3 regions of the Streptomyces sp. NPDC003247 genome follow, and region 3 is predicted to be linked to each of the others. Evidence: riboswitches for the same ligand, from Rfam matches in the RefSeq annotation. Region 3 holds a riboswitch; each other region holds the start of a gene.
The links. A riboswitch is a leader RNA that binds a small molecule or an ion and turns the genes downstream of it on or off. The one in region 3 is predicted to bind thiamine pyrophosphate.

Region 1 (3,919 bases), on a different contig from region 3:
CTCGATCGCACGGACAAGCTGGTGCCGCTGGGCCAGGAGGGCGCGTTGGCCGATTTCGACGCCCATCTGGACGAGGCGTTGGACCGGATTCTGGCGGAGGAGCAGAGCGCCGGCTGAGCGGTGCGCACTGAAGCGCTGGCGTAACGCTTCAGCAGGGGCCGAGTCATTGCAGTAACGCTTCTTCTCGGTGGTCCGAGCCGGTCGCCGCTGCCGGCTCGGACCGCTGGTCGTGTCAGCGCTTGCGCCGTCTCCCCCTGCCACCCCGGGAGAGCTGCGGAGCGGCGCCCGTCGTACCGGCCGCCGCCGAGTCCGCCGCCACGACCGGTGCCGCCTCGGTGGCCGCCCCGGGCCCGGGACGGTCGGCCGACACCACCAGGGCCGCGAGGGCCGTGGTCACCGGCACCGACGCGACCAGACCGATCGAGCCCACCAGGGTGCGCACGATCTCCTCGGCGACCAGTTCGCTGTTGGCGACCGTGTCGACGCTGCTCTGGGCGATCGAGAAGAGCAGCAGCAGAGGCAGCGCGGCGCCGGCGTAGGCGAGGACGAGCGTGTTGACCACCGACGCGATGTGGTCGCGGCCGATCCGGATGGCGGCCCGGTACAACCCGCGCCAGCCCATCGAGGGGTTGGCCTCGTGCAGTTCCCAGACCGCCGACGTCTGGGTGACCGTCACATCGTCCAGGACACCGAGCGAACCGATGATGATGCCGGCGAGCAGCAGACCGCTCATGTCGATCGACGGATACAGCCCGTGGATCAGGCCGGTGTTGTCGTCCGTGTTGCCGGTCAGGGCGGCCCAGTCGATGAACCACGAGCCCAGGAAACCGATCAGCAGCAGCGAGACGAGTGTCCCGAGCACCGCGACCGAGGTGCGGGCCGAGAGTCCGTGACACAGGTAGAGCGCGATCAGCATGATCGCGCTCGCCCCCACGACCGCCACGACCAGCGGGTTCGAGCCCTGCAGGATCGCGGGCAGGATGAAGAAGTTCAGGATCAAAAAACTGATGGCCAGTGCAACCAGTGCCATCACGCCCCGCAGCCGCCCGACGAGGACGACGGCGACGGCGAAGATGGCGGCGAGCACCGCCAACGGGACACGGCGGTTCACGTCGGTGACCGAGTACTGCAGGTCCTTCGGCGCGGAGGGCTCGTAGGCGACCACGACCTTCTGGCCCTCGTGCAACTGCCGTGACTGGTCAGGCTGCACGATCTCCGTGAACGTACGGCCCTTGTCGTCGCCGGTGTCCACCCGGATCGTCGCCCGCTTGCAGGTGCCGTTCTCCTGCTGCTCCGCGGAGGAACCCTCGGCCGTCGAGGTGTCGCCGGTCGCGGTGGCGCCCGAGGCGTTCACCGACGAGCAGCTGACGCTCACGACCTTGGTGACCGTCGCATGCTGCGTCTGCCGGTCGAAACCCACCCCGGTGCGCTCGTGCGGCGGAGCACCGCCGGGCCAGAGCACGACCAGGCCGGCGAGCACGGCCACGGCGAACGGGATGAGAACGGCCGCGATGACCTTGCGCAGATGCTGGGAGACAGGGGCGGCCGGGCCGTGGCTGTGCGAGTGCCCGTGCCCTCCGCCGGAGCCCGGGCCGTGCCCTCCGCCGCCAGGACCGGGGCCATGTCCGCCGCCCGGACCGCCACCGTGTCCACCGCCGAGTCCGCCACCCGGCCCATGCCCATGGCCGTGCCCGCCGTGGTGGGAGCTGCCCGGTCCGTGTCCGCCGTTGCGGGGACCGACCGGTCCGTGCCCGCCGCCGAAGCCGGGGCGGCCGTCTCCGTACCCGGACCCCGGGGCGCTCCCGCCCTGGGCAGAGGGACTGGCCTCAGGCCCGGAGCCAGGAACGGTCCCAGGACCGTGACCGGCACCCGGAGCTGAAGCTGGGTGAGGGCGTGGCCCGGGACGTGGCCCTGGACCCGGACCGGAATCAGGACCGTTTCCGGCACCCGGTCCGCGATGCGGTTCGGGTGGTGGGTACGGGGGGTGGTGTGTCGTGGTCACCGACCGATCATCGCAAGAACGACAGGGGCCCCCTGGTCACCGCGCCCGAATTGCCGCTAGCGTGGGGGCAACCTTTGCACACGCGGGAGCTCGGAGCACCGGGCTGAGAGGGCGCTGACCTCCGTCTTCGCGATGTTTCACGTGGAACGTCACTGGAACCAAGTGATGTTTCACATGAAACGTCGGCAGACGGTAGCCGCTGCGTCGACCGCTGAACCTGTTACCGGGTAATGCCGGCGTAGGGAGTAGGTCTCATGACCATCAAGGACGCACGCACGCCTGCCTCCACGGAGATCTCTGCCGAGATCTCCGCCAATGGGGAGGCTGGGAAGTCCATCGGCTGGCACAAGGCGTATGTCGAGGGCGCGCGCCCCGACCTGCGGGTGCCGGTCCGTCAGGTGCATCTCACCAACGGGCAGTCGGTCACGCTGTACGACACGTCCGGCCCGTACACCGATCCGCTCGTCGAGACCGACGTCCGCAGGGGCCTGTCGCCGCTGCGGGAGAACTGGATCATCGCCCGCGGGGACACCGAGGAGTACGCGGGCCGCCCCGTCCGTCCCGAGGACGACGGCATCAAGCACACCTCGCCGCGCGGCGGCCTGCGGAACCTGGACGCGGTCTTCCCCGGACGACCCCGACTGCCGCGCCGTAGCCGGGACGGCAAGGCGGTCACCCAGCTCGCGTATGCGCGCCGCGGCGAGATCACACCCGAGATGGAGTACGTGGCCCTCCGGGAGAACGTGGCGCCCGAGGTGGTGCGCGAGGAGATCGCGGCGGGCCGTGCGGTCCTGCCCGCGAACGTCAACCACCCGGAGATCGAGCCGATGATCATCGGCAAGCGGTTCCTGGTGAAGGTCAACGCCAACATCGGCAACTCGGCGGTGACGTCCTCCATCGAGGAGGAGGTCGAGAAGATGACCTGGGCGACCCGCTGGGGTGCGGACACGGTCATGGACCTGTCCACCGGTCGCAACATCCACACCACCCGTGAGTGGGTGCTGCGCAACTCCCCTGTTCCCATCGGCACGGTGCCGCTGTACCAGGCACTGGAGAAGGTCGACGGCAAGGCCGAGGAACTGACCTGGGAGATCTACAAGGACACCGTCATCGAGCAGGCCGAGCAGGGCGTGGACTACATGACCGTCCACGCGGGCGTCCGTCTGCCGTACGTCCCGCTGACCGCGAACCGCAAGACCGGCATCGTCTCGCGTGGCGGCTCGATCATGGCGGCGTGGTGCCTGGCCCACCACAAGGAATCGTTCCTCTACGAGCACTTCGAGGAGCTCTGCGAGATCCTCGCCGCCTACGACGTCACGTACTCGCTCGGAGACGGCCTCAGGCCCGGTTCGATCGCCGACGCCAATGACGAGGCGCAGTTCGCGGAACTGCGCACCCTGGGGGAACTCAACCGGATCGCGAAGCGTTTCCATGTTCAGACGATGATCGAGGGCCCGGGACATGTCCCGATGCACAAGATCAAGGAGAACATCGACCTTCAGCAGGAGATCTGTGATGAAGCTCCGTTCTATACGCTCGGCCCGCTGACGACGGACGTCGCGCCGGCGTACGACCACATCACCTCCGGTATCGGTGCCGCGATGATCGCCTGGTGGGGCACGGCCATGCTCTGTTACGTCACGCCGAAGGAGCACCTGGGCCTGCCCAACCGTGACGACGTCAAGACCGGCGTCATCACGTACAAGATCGCAGCCCATGCGGCCGACCTCGCCAAGGGGCACCCCGGTGCGCAGGAGTGGGACGACGCGTTGTCCGACGCCCGCTTCGAGTTCCGCTGGGAGGACCAGTTCAATCTTGCCCTCGACCCGGACACGGCCCGTGAGTTCCACGACGAGACCCTGCCGGCCGAACCGGCTAAGACCGCTCACTTCTGCTCGATGTGCGGGCCGAAGTTCT
Region 2 (3,919 bases), on a different contig from region 3:
GCCGACGGCGGTGAACTGGACGATCGTGAGGACGGCCGCCGTGGACAGCTCGAACAGCTCCGACGTCTGCCGGTAGATCTCGACCTCCAGGGTCGAGAAGGCGGGCCCGCCGAGGATCTGCACCACGCCGAAGGAGGTGAAGGTGAACAGGAACACCATGAGCGCGGCCGCGGCCACGGCGGGCCCGAGGGCCGGGAGGGTCACCCGGCGCCACGCCCGCCACGGCGACGCGCCCAGCATCCGCGCCGCCTCCTCCTGCCGCGGGTCGAGCTGCGCCCACAGCCCGCCCACCGTCCGCACCACGACCGCGTAGTTGAAGAAGACGTGCGCGGCCAGGATCGCCCACACCGTGGTGTCCAGCCGTACGCCCCACAGCTCGTCGAGGAGTCCGCCGCGCCCGACGAGCGCCAGGAAGGCCGTCCCTACGACGACCGTCGGCAGCACGAACGGGACGGTGACGACGGCCCGCAGGACCTGCTTGCCGGGGAAGGAGAGACGGGCGAAGACGTAGGTGGCGGGCAGGGCGACCAGCAGGGTGAGCGCGGTGGAGGCGAGCGCCTGCCAGGTGGTGAACCACAGCACGTGCCGGATGCCGGGGTCCCCGAGCACGTCGAGCAGGCGCCCGGCGTGCCACGTCCCGTCGGAGCCGAGCCCCCGCGCGACGATCGCGGCGACGGGGTAGGCGAAGAAGACCCCGAAGAACGCGACGGGCAGGGCCATGAGCCCGAGCCGCGCCGCGCTCCCGGAACGGCCCGTGCGGGCCGCCGGGCCGCCCGCCTTCGTCACTTCAGTACGAGTGAGGTCCACGACTTGACCCACTGGTCGCGGTGGGCGGCGATGTCCGCCGGGGCCATGGTCTCGGGGTCCTCGGCGGCGGGCCCGTACGCGGTGAACTCGGCGGGCACGGCCGCGCCCTTCAGCACCGGGTAGACGAACATGTTGAGCGGCATGTCCTCCTGGAAGCGCTTCGAGATCAGGAAGTCGATCAGCGCCTTGCCGCCCGCGCTGTTGGCCGCGTTGCTCAGCAGTCCCGCGAACTCGACCTGCCGGAAGCAGGTGCCGGTCGCGACACCGGTCGGGGCGGTGGTCGGCCGGGGGTCCGCGTAGATCACCTCGGCGGGCGGCGAGGAGGCGTAGGAGACCACGAGCGGCCGGTCGCCGCCGGCCTTCTTCCCGCCGGCCGAACCGGAGAACTCCTCGTTGTAGGCCTGCTCCCAGCCGTCGACCACCTTCACGCCGTTGGCCTTCAGCTTCTTCCAGTAGGCCTGCCAGCCGTCGTCGCCGTACCTGGCCGCTGTGCCGAGGAGGAAGCCGAGGCCGGGCGAGGAGGTGGAGGCGTTCTCGGTGACGAGGAGGTTCTTGTAGGCGGGCTTCGTCAGGTCGTCGAAGGAGGTGGGCGGGGCCAGCTTGTGGTCGGCGAAGTACTCCTTGTCGTAGTTGACGCAGATGTCGCCGTAGTCGACGGGCGTGACCCGGTGCTTGTCGCCGTCGAGCCGGTAGGCGGCGTCGACCTGGTCGAGCCCCTTCGCCTCGTACGGCTGGAAGAGGCCGTTGTCGAGGGCGCGGGACAGGAGCGTGTTGTCGACGCCGAAGAAGACGTCGCCCTGCGGGTTGTCCTTGGTGAGGACGGCCTTGTTCACGGCCTGCCCGGCGTCGCCGTCGGTGAGGACCTTCACCTGGTAGCCGGACTGCTTCTCGAACTCCGCGAGCACGTCCTTGGAGACGGCCCACGAGTCATGGCTGATCAGGGTGACGGTGGTGGAGCCGGAGCCGGACGCGGAATCGTCCGACGATCCGCACGCCGACAGCGTGACGAGGCCGAGGCCGAGGCCGACGGCCGCGGCGACGAACGTCCTGGTGTGCACTGGTTTTCCTCCTGGGGTTGACCAGGAAGAGACGCGGCCCCGCCCGGCGGACCCGGGCGGGGCACAACAGCTTGAGCGGTGACCGAACTTCCTACCCAGAATGACCTGGGCGAGGTTCAGAGGGTCTGCGGCCTGGTGCCGCACTCTCAGCGCTGTGGCGCTCCCCTGTCGGAATATGAAGATGTCGTCAGATCTACAGATGTCGGATGATGTGAAGATGTCGTACGGCGCTCAGACTACCGCTCGGTGGCCGCGAGCTGACCGCAGGCCCCGTCGATCTCCTGGCCCCGGGTGTCCCGGACGGTCACCGGCACCCCGTGCGCGGCGATGGCCTCGACGAACGCCTTCTCGTCCTCGGGCCGGGACGCGGTCCACTTCGAGCCGGGCGTCGGGTTGAGGGGGATCAGGTTGACGTGCACCGGTCGGCCCCTGAGGAGGCGTCCGAGGCGGTCACCGCGCCAGGCCTGGTCGTTGATGTCACGGATCAGGGCGTACTCGATGGACAGCCGCCGGCCGGACTTCTCGGCGTACTCGAACCCGGCGTCGAGCACCTCGCGCACCTTCCACCGGGTGTTCACCGGGACGAGGGTGTCGCGCAGCTCGTCGTCCGGGGCGTGCAGCGAGATGGCGAGCCGGCACTTGAAGCCCTCGTCGGCGAACCGGTGGATGGCCGGCACCAGCCCGACGGTCGACACGGTGATCCCGCGCTGCGACAGCCCGAGCCCGTCCGGTGTGGGATCGGTCAGGGCGCGGACGGCGCCGACGACCCGCTTGTAGTTGGCGAGGGGCTCGCCCATACCCATGAAGACGATGTTGGACAGCCGGGCCGGCCCTCCGGGGACCTCCCCGTCCCGCAGGGCCCGCATCCCGTCGACGATCTGGTGCACGATCTCGGCGGTCGACAGGTTCCGGTCGAGCCCGGCCTGCCCGGTCGCACAGAACGGGCAGTTCATCCCGCACCCCGCCTGCGAGCTGATGCACATGGTCACCCGGTCCGGGTAGCGCATCAGCACCGACTCCACGAGCGTGCCGTCGAAGAGCCGCCACAGGGTCTTGCGGGTGGTGCCCTGGTCGGTCGACAGATGCCGCACGACCGTCATCAGCTCCGGCAGCAGCGCCTCGCGCAGCTTCTCGCGGGCCCCCGCGGGGATGTCGGTCCACTCCGCCGGGTCGTGCGCGTACCGCGCGAAGTAGTGCTGCGACAACTGCTTCGCCCGGAACGGCTTCTCACCGATCCCCGCCACCGCCTCCTTCCGCTCGGCGGGCGAGAGGTCGGCGAGGTGCCGCGGCGGCTTCTTGGCTCCGCGGGGGGCGACGAAAGTGAGTTCTCCGGGCTTAGGCATGGCCTTACCAGTGTCGCAGATCGACTCGGGTGCCCCGGCTCGCCGTCGTGGCACCCCGCCCCGGGCCGTGACGACGGCGAGCCCCCGTCCGCCGGGGACGGGGGCTCGCTCGACGCGGGTGGGCGGGTTCCGTCAGGACGATCCCACGAAGAGCACCAGCAGCAGCCACACCACCGGAGCCGTGGGCAGCAGGGAGTCCAGACGGTCCATGATGCCGCCGTGGCCCGGGAGCAGGGTGCCCATGTCCTTGATGCCGAGGTCCCGCTTGATCATCGACTCGCCGAGGTCGCCGAGCGTGGCACTGGCGGCGACCGCGAGGCCGAGCAGCAGGCCCTGCCACCAGGTGCCGCCGTCGATGAGGAACTGCATGCACAGCGCACCCGCGACCATCGCGAACGACACCGCGCCCAGCAGGCCCTCGCGGGTCTTGCCGGGGCTGATGCGCGGGGCGAGCTTGTGCCGGCCGAAGCGCCAGCCGACCGCGTACGCGCCGGTGTCGCTGACCACCGTCAGGAGCAGGAACGTCAGCACGCGCTGCGCCCCGTCCTCGGCCGTGAGCATCATGGCGACGAAGGTGGCCAGGAACGGCACGTAGAAGGCCGCGAAGAGACCGGCCGTGACGTCCTTGAGGTAGCCCTCCGGCGGTTCCGTCATCCGCCAGACGAGAACCGCGAGAGCGGTCAGGGCCATGGCAAGCCAGGCGCCCTCGGC
Region 3 (3,919 bases):
GGCGAGCCGTTCGTATCGGAACCGCCCGCCGCACCCGCGGTCGGACCGCCGCCCCGCCGGCCTCCCACCCGTCACCGCCCTCGCCCCGAAGCCGCCGTATCTCCGCCGCACGTCCGCCGTGTGCGGCACGCCCGGACGGGTCAGGCGGTGGCCGCCTTCAGCGGGCGCGCCGGGTCCTGGAGCAGCCGTGGGTCCATCGGCGTGCCCGCCTCGATCAGCCGGCGTCCCTGGGCGAGGTCGCGGGGCCGGCCCACCGCCAGGAGGGCGACCAGGCGGTCATCGCGCAGCCAGCAGACCGTCCAGGCCGGTCCGGACGGGTCGCCGCGCCACAGGGTGGTGTCGGCGCCGGTGTGGTGGCCGGCGTACTGGACGAAACGGCCGAACTGCTCGGACCAGAAGTACGGGACCGGGTCGTAGACCGCCAGGGGTTCGCCGGTGGCCTCGCCGAGGATGTTCGCCGCCACCGTGCGCGGGCCCTGGAGGGCGTTGTCCCAGTGGTGGACGAGGAGCCGCTCGCCGTACCGGGCCGACGGGAAGGAGGCGCAGTCGCCGACCGCGTACACGTCCGGCGCGGAGGTGCGCAGATGGGCGTCGGCCACGACCTCGCCGTCGGCGCCGAGGGCGATGCCGGAGCCGGCCAGCCAGGCCGTGGCGGGCCGGGCGCCGATGCCGACCACGACGGCACCGGCGGGCAGCCGCGACCCGTCGTCGAGGACGACGGCACCGGGCTCGACGCGCTCCACGCGCGCGTGGGTGCGCAGCACGGTGCCGCTGTCGGCGTACCAGGCGGTCATCGGGGCGGCGACCTCGGCGGGCAGGGCGCCGGCCAGCGGACGCTCGGCGGCCTCGACGACGGTGACGGCGCAGCCGGCCTCCCGGGCCGCCGTGGCGAACTCCGCGCCGATCCAGCCGGCGCCGACGACCACGACGTCGTGCTGCCGGGCGAGCACGGGCCGCAGGCGTTCGGCGTCGTCCAGGGTGCGCAGCAGGTGGACGCCGGGCACGCCCTCGGCGCCGGGCAGCCGGATCGGTTCCGCGCCGGTGGCGAGGACCAGGACGTCGTACGGGACGGGCCCGGCCTCGGTGTCCAGTTCACGGTCGGCGACGCGCACGCCGAGGGCCTCGCTGCCCAGCCGCAGGCCGATGCCGAGGCCCTCGAAGTCGACGTCGAGCGCGGAGCCCTCCGCCTTGCCGAGCAGGACGGCCTTGGACAGCGGTGGCCGGTCGTAGGGCTGGTGGGGCTCCGCGCCGATCAGGCTCACCGTGCCGGTGAAGCCCTGTTCGCGCAGTGCGACCGCGGTCTGCACCCCGGCCATGCCCGCGCCGACGACGACCACGCGCCGCGCCGGTGACCTGTCTTCGTCCTGCGTCCGCTCGCTCACCTGATCACCATAGACACCTGACGACCCGTCAGTCAGTGGCCGTGCTCCGTGACCTGCTCCACAACGCTCGTGCCGCTGCCCGGCCCGGACTCCCACTCCCACGTCTCCTCGAGCCGGACCCTGCCGTCGGGCAGCTCCACGACCGTCGCCACGCAGTGCCCCGACGAGGTCGCGCCGTCCCGCTTGAGCTGGACGTAGCGGAAGTCGAGCCGGTCCCCCTGCCGGGTACCCACCAGATGCCCGCGTACGACGTCGCCCCCCGCGTACTCGGCCCAGATCTCGCCGTCCTTCTCGTGGTACGTGAACCGGGTGCGGGTGCCCACCTGCCCGGGGGCCTGGTCGGCGACGGGGGCGAGCACGAGACCGTCGAGGGACCGGTGACGCGGGGCGGGGCCGTCCGCCGCGGAGGGGTGGGGGGAGGCGGGCGGGCGGGTCACGGGCGGAGGCTCCCTTACTGAGTCGTCCGGCGTCGGGCTAGGGTGGCCACCGTAGAGCACTCGCGGGAGCCCGGACGCACCGGGCTGAGAGGGAGGCTGGCGGCCTCCGACCGTACGAACCTGATCCGGGTCATGCCGGCGAAGGGAGGGGCTGGACGCCCATGTCCTCACGTACGTCAGACGTCCTCGTCGTCGGGGGCGGCATCATCGGGCTGGTCACGGCGTGGCGGGCCGCGCAGCGCGGGTTCGCCACGGCGGTGGTCGACCCGGAACCGGGCGGTGGGGCCGCGCAGGTGGCGGCCGGGATGCTGGCCGCCGTCACGGAGCTGCACTACGGCGAGCAGACGCTGCTCGGCCTCAACCTCGCCTCGGCCCGCCGCTACCCCGACTTCGCGGCCGAGCTGAGCGACCTCACCGGTCACGACCTCGGCTACCGCCGCTGCGGCACGCTCGCGGTCGCCCTCGACGCCGACGACCGCGCCCACCTGCGGGACCTGCACGCCCTGCAACGGCGGACGGGGCTGGAGTCGGAGTGGCTCACCGGGCGGGAGTGCCGGCGGCTGGAGCCGATGCTCGCGCCGGGGGTGCGCGGCGGGCTGCGGGTGGACGGCGACCACCAGATCGATCCGCGGCGGCTGGCGGGAGCGCTGGTGGCCGCGTGCGAGCGGGCCGAGGTGGTCTTCCACCGGACGTGGGCGGAGCGGCTGTCGGTGGTGGCCGGCCGGGCCGCCGGCGTCCTCACGCGCGCGGGAGACGCGCTGGGCGCGGGACAGGTGGTGCTCGCGGCCGGCAGCCTGAGCGGACGGCTCGCGGGGGTGCCGGACGAGGTGCTGCCGCCGGTGCGGCCCGTGAAGGGGGAGGTGCTGCGGCTGACCGTGCCGCGGGCGTACGCGCCGTTCCTGAGCCGCACGGTGCGGGCCGTGGTGCGCGGCAGCCAGGTGTACCTGGTGCCGCGGGAGAACGGCGAGCTCGTCGTCGGCGCGACCAGTGAGGAACTGGGCTGGGACACGACGGTGACGGCCGGGGGCGTGTACCAGCTGCTGCGGGACGCGCACGAGCTGGTCCCCGGGATCACCGAGCTGCCGCTGACGGAGACGCGCGCGGGACTGCGCCCCGGGTCGCCGGACAACGCGCCGCTGCTCGGGCCGACCGGACTGGACGGCCTGCTGCTGGCCACCGGGCACTACCGCAACGGTGTGCTGCTGACGCCGGTGACCGGCGACGTGATGGCGCACGTCCTGGCCACCGCTGAACTTCCCGACGAGGCCCGTCCCTTCACCCCCCGGCGCTTCGGCGCCGCCGCACTCTCGGAGCAGCCCGCATGAACATCTCCGTCAACGGTGAGCGGCGTGAGGTGGCGGCCGGCACCGCCCTCGACGCCGTCGTACGGTCCCTGACGGCGGCGCCCTCCGGGGTGGCCGCCGCGCTCAACGAGACCGTCGTCCCGCGCGCGCGGTGGTCCGCCACCGCCCTCTCCGAGGGAGACCGCGTGGAAGTCCTCACGGCCGTCCAGGGAGGCTGAACCATGGCCGACGATCCCTTCGTCCTCGGCGGGAGGGCCTTCTCGTCCCGTCTGATCATGGGCACGGGCGGGGCACCCAGCCTGGAGGTGCTGGAGCGCGCGCTGATCGCCTCCGGGACCGAGCTGACGACCGTCGCGATGCGCCGGGTGGACCCCTCGGTGCACGGCTCGGTGCTGTCCGTCCTCCAGGAACTCGGCATCCAGGTGCTGCCCAACACCGCGGGCTGCTTCACTGCCGGAGAGGCCGTCCTGACGGCCCGCCTCGCGCGCGAGGCGCTCGGCACCGACCTGGTCAAGCTGGAGGTCATCGCCGACGAGCGGACGCTGCTGCCGGACCCGGTCGAGCTGCTCGACGCGGCGGAGACGCTGGTCGACGACGGGTTCACGGTGCTGCCGTACACCAACGACGACCCGGTGCTGGCGCGGAAGCTGGAGGACGTGGGCTGTGCGGCGGTCATGCCGCTCGGCTCGCCGATCGGGTCCGGGCTGGGCATCCGCAACCCGCACAACTTCCAGCTGATCGTCGAGCACGCGCGCGTGCCGGTGATCCTGGACGCGGGGGCCGGCACGGCCTCGGA

Region 1: it holds a riboswitch for thiamine pyrophosphate, as region 3 does, so the genes downstream of both, thiC (phosphomethylpyrimidine synthase ThiC) here and thiO (glycine oxidase ThiO) in region 3, are expected to answer to the same signal.
Region 2: it holds a riboswitch for thiamine pyrophosphate, as region 3 does, so the genes downstream of both, ACFYWQ_RS28690 (thiamine ABC transporter substrate binding subunit) here and thiO (glycine oxidase ThiO) in region 3, are expected to answer to the same signal.

The regions. Positions count from the first base shown of each region.
Region 1 is NZ_JBIAPF010000007.1:175,355-179,273, reverse strand. It holds gene ACFYWQ_RS24275 (SsgA family sporulation/cell division regulator) at 1-117, shown strand, start outside; gene ACFYWQ_RS24270 (YibE/F family protein) at 233-2,002, opposite strand; TPP riboswitch at 2,075-2,264, shown strand; gene thiC (phosphomethylpyrimidine synthase ThiC) at 2,257-3,919, shown strand, end outside.
Region 2 is NZ_JBIAPF010000009.1:116,919-120,837, forward strand. It holds gene ACFYWQ_RS28685 (ABC transporter permease) at 1-807, opposite strand, end outside; gene ACFYWQ_RS28690 (thiamine ABC transporter substrate binding subunit) at 783-1,865, opposite strand; TPP riboswitch at 1,936-2,042, opposite strand; gene rlmN (23S rRNA (adenine(2503)-C(2))-methyltransferase RlmN) at 2,102-3,208, opposite strand; gene ACFYWQ_RS28700 (phosphatidate cytidylyltransferase) at 3,341-3,919, opposite strand, start outside.
Region 3 is NZ_JBIAPF010000001.1:196,578-200,496, forward strand. It holds gene ACFYWQ_RS00825 (NAD(P)/FAD-dependent oxidoreductase) at 141-1,316, opposite strand; gene ACFYWQ_RS00830 (hypothetical protein) at 1,415-1,819, opposite strand; TPP riboswitch at 1,872-1,983, shown strand; gene thiO (glycine oxidase ThiO) at 1,981-3,144, shown strand; gene thiS (sulfur carrier protein ThiS) at 3,141-3,341, shown strand; gene ACFYWQ_RS00845 (thiazole synthase) at 3,345-3,919, shown strand, end outside.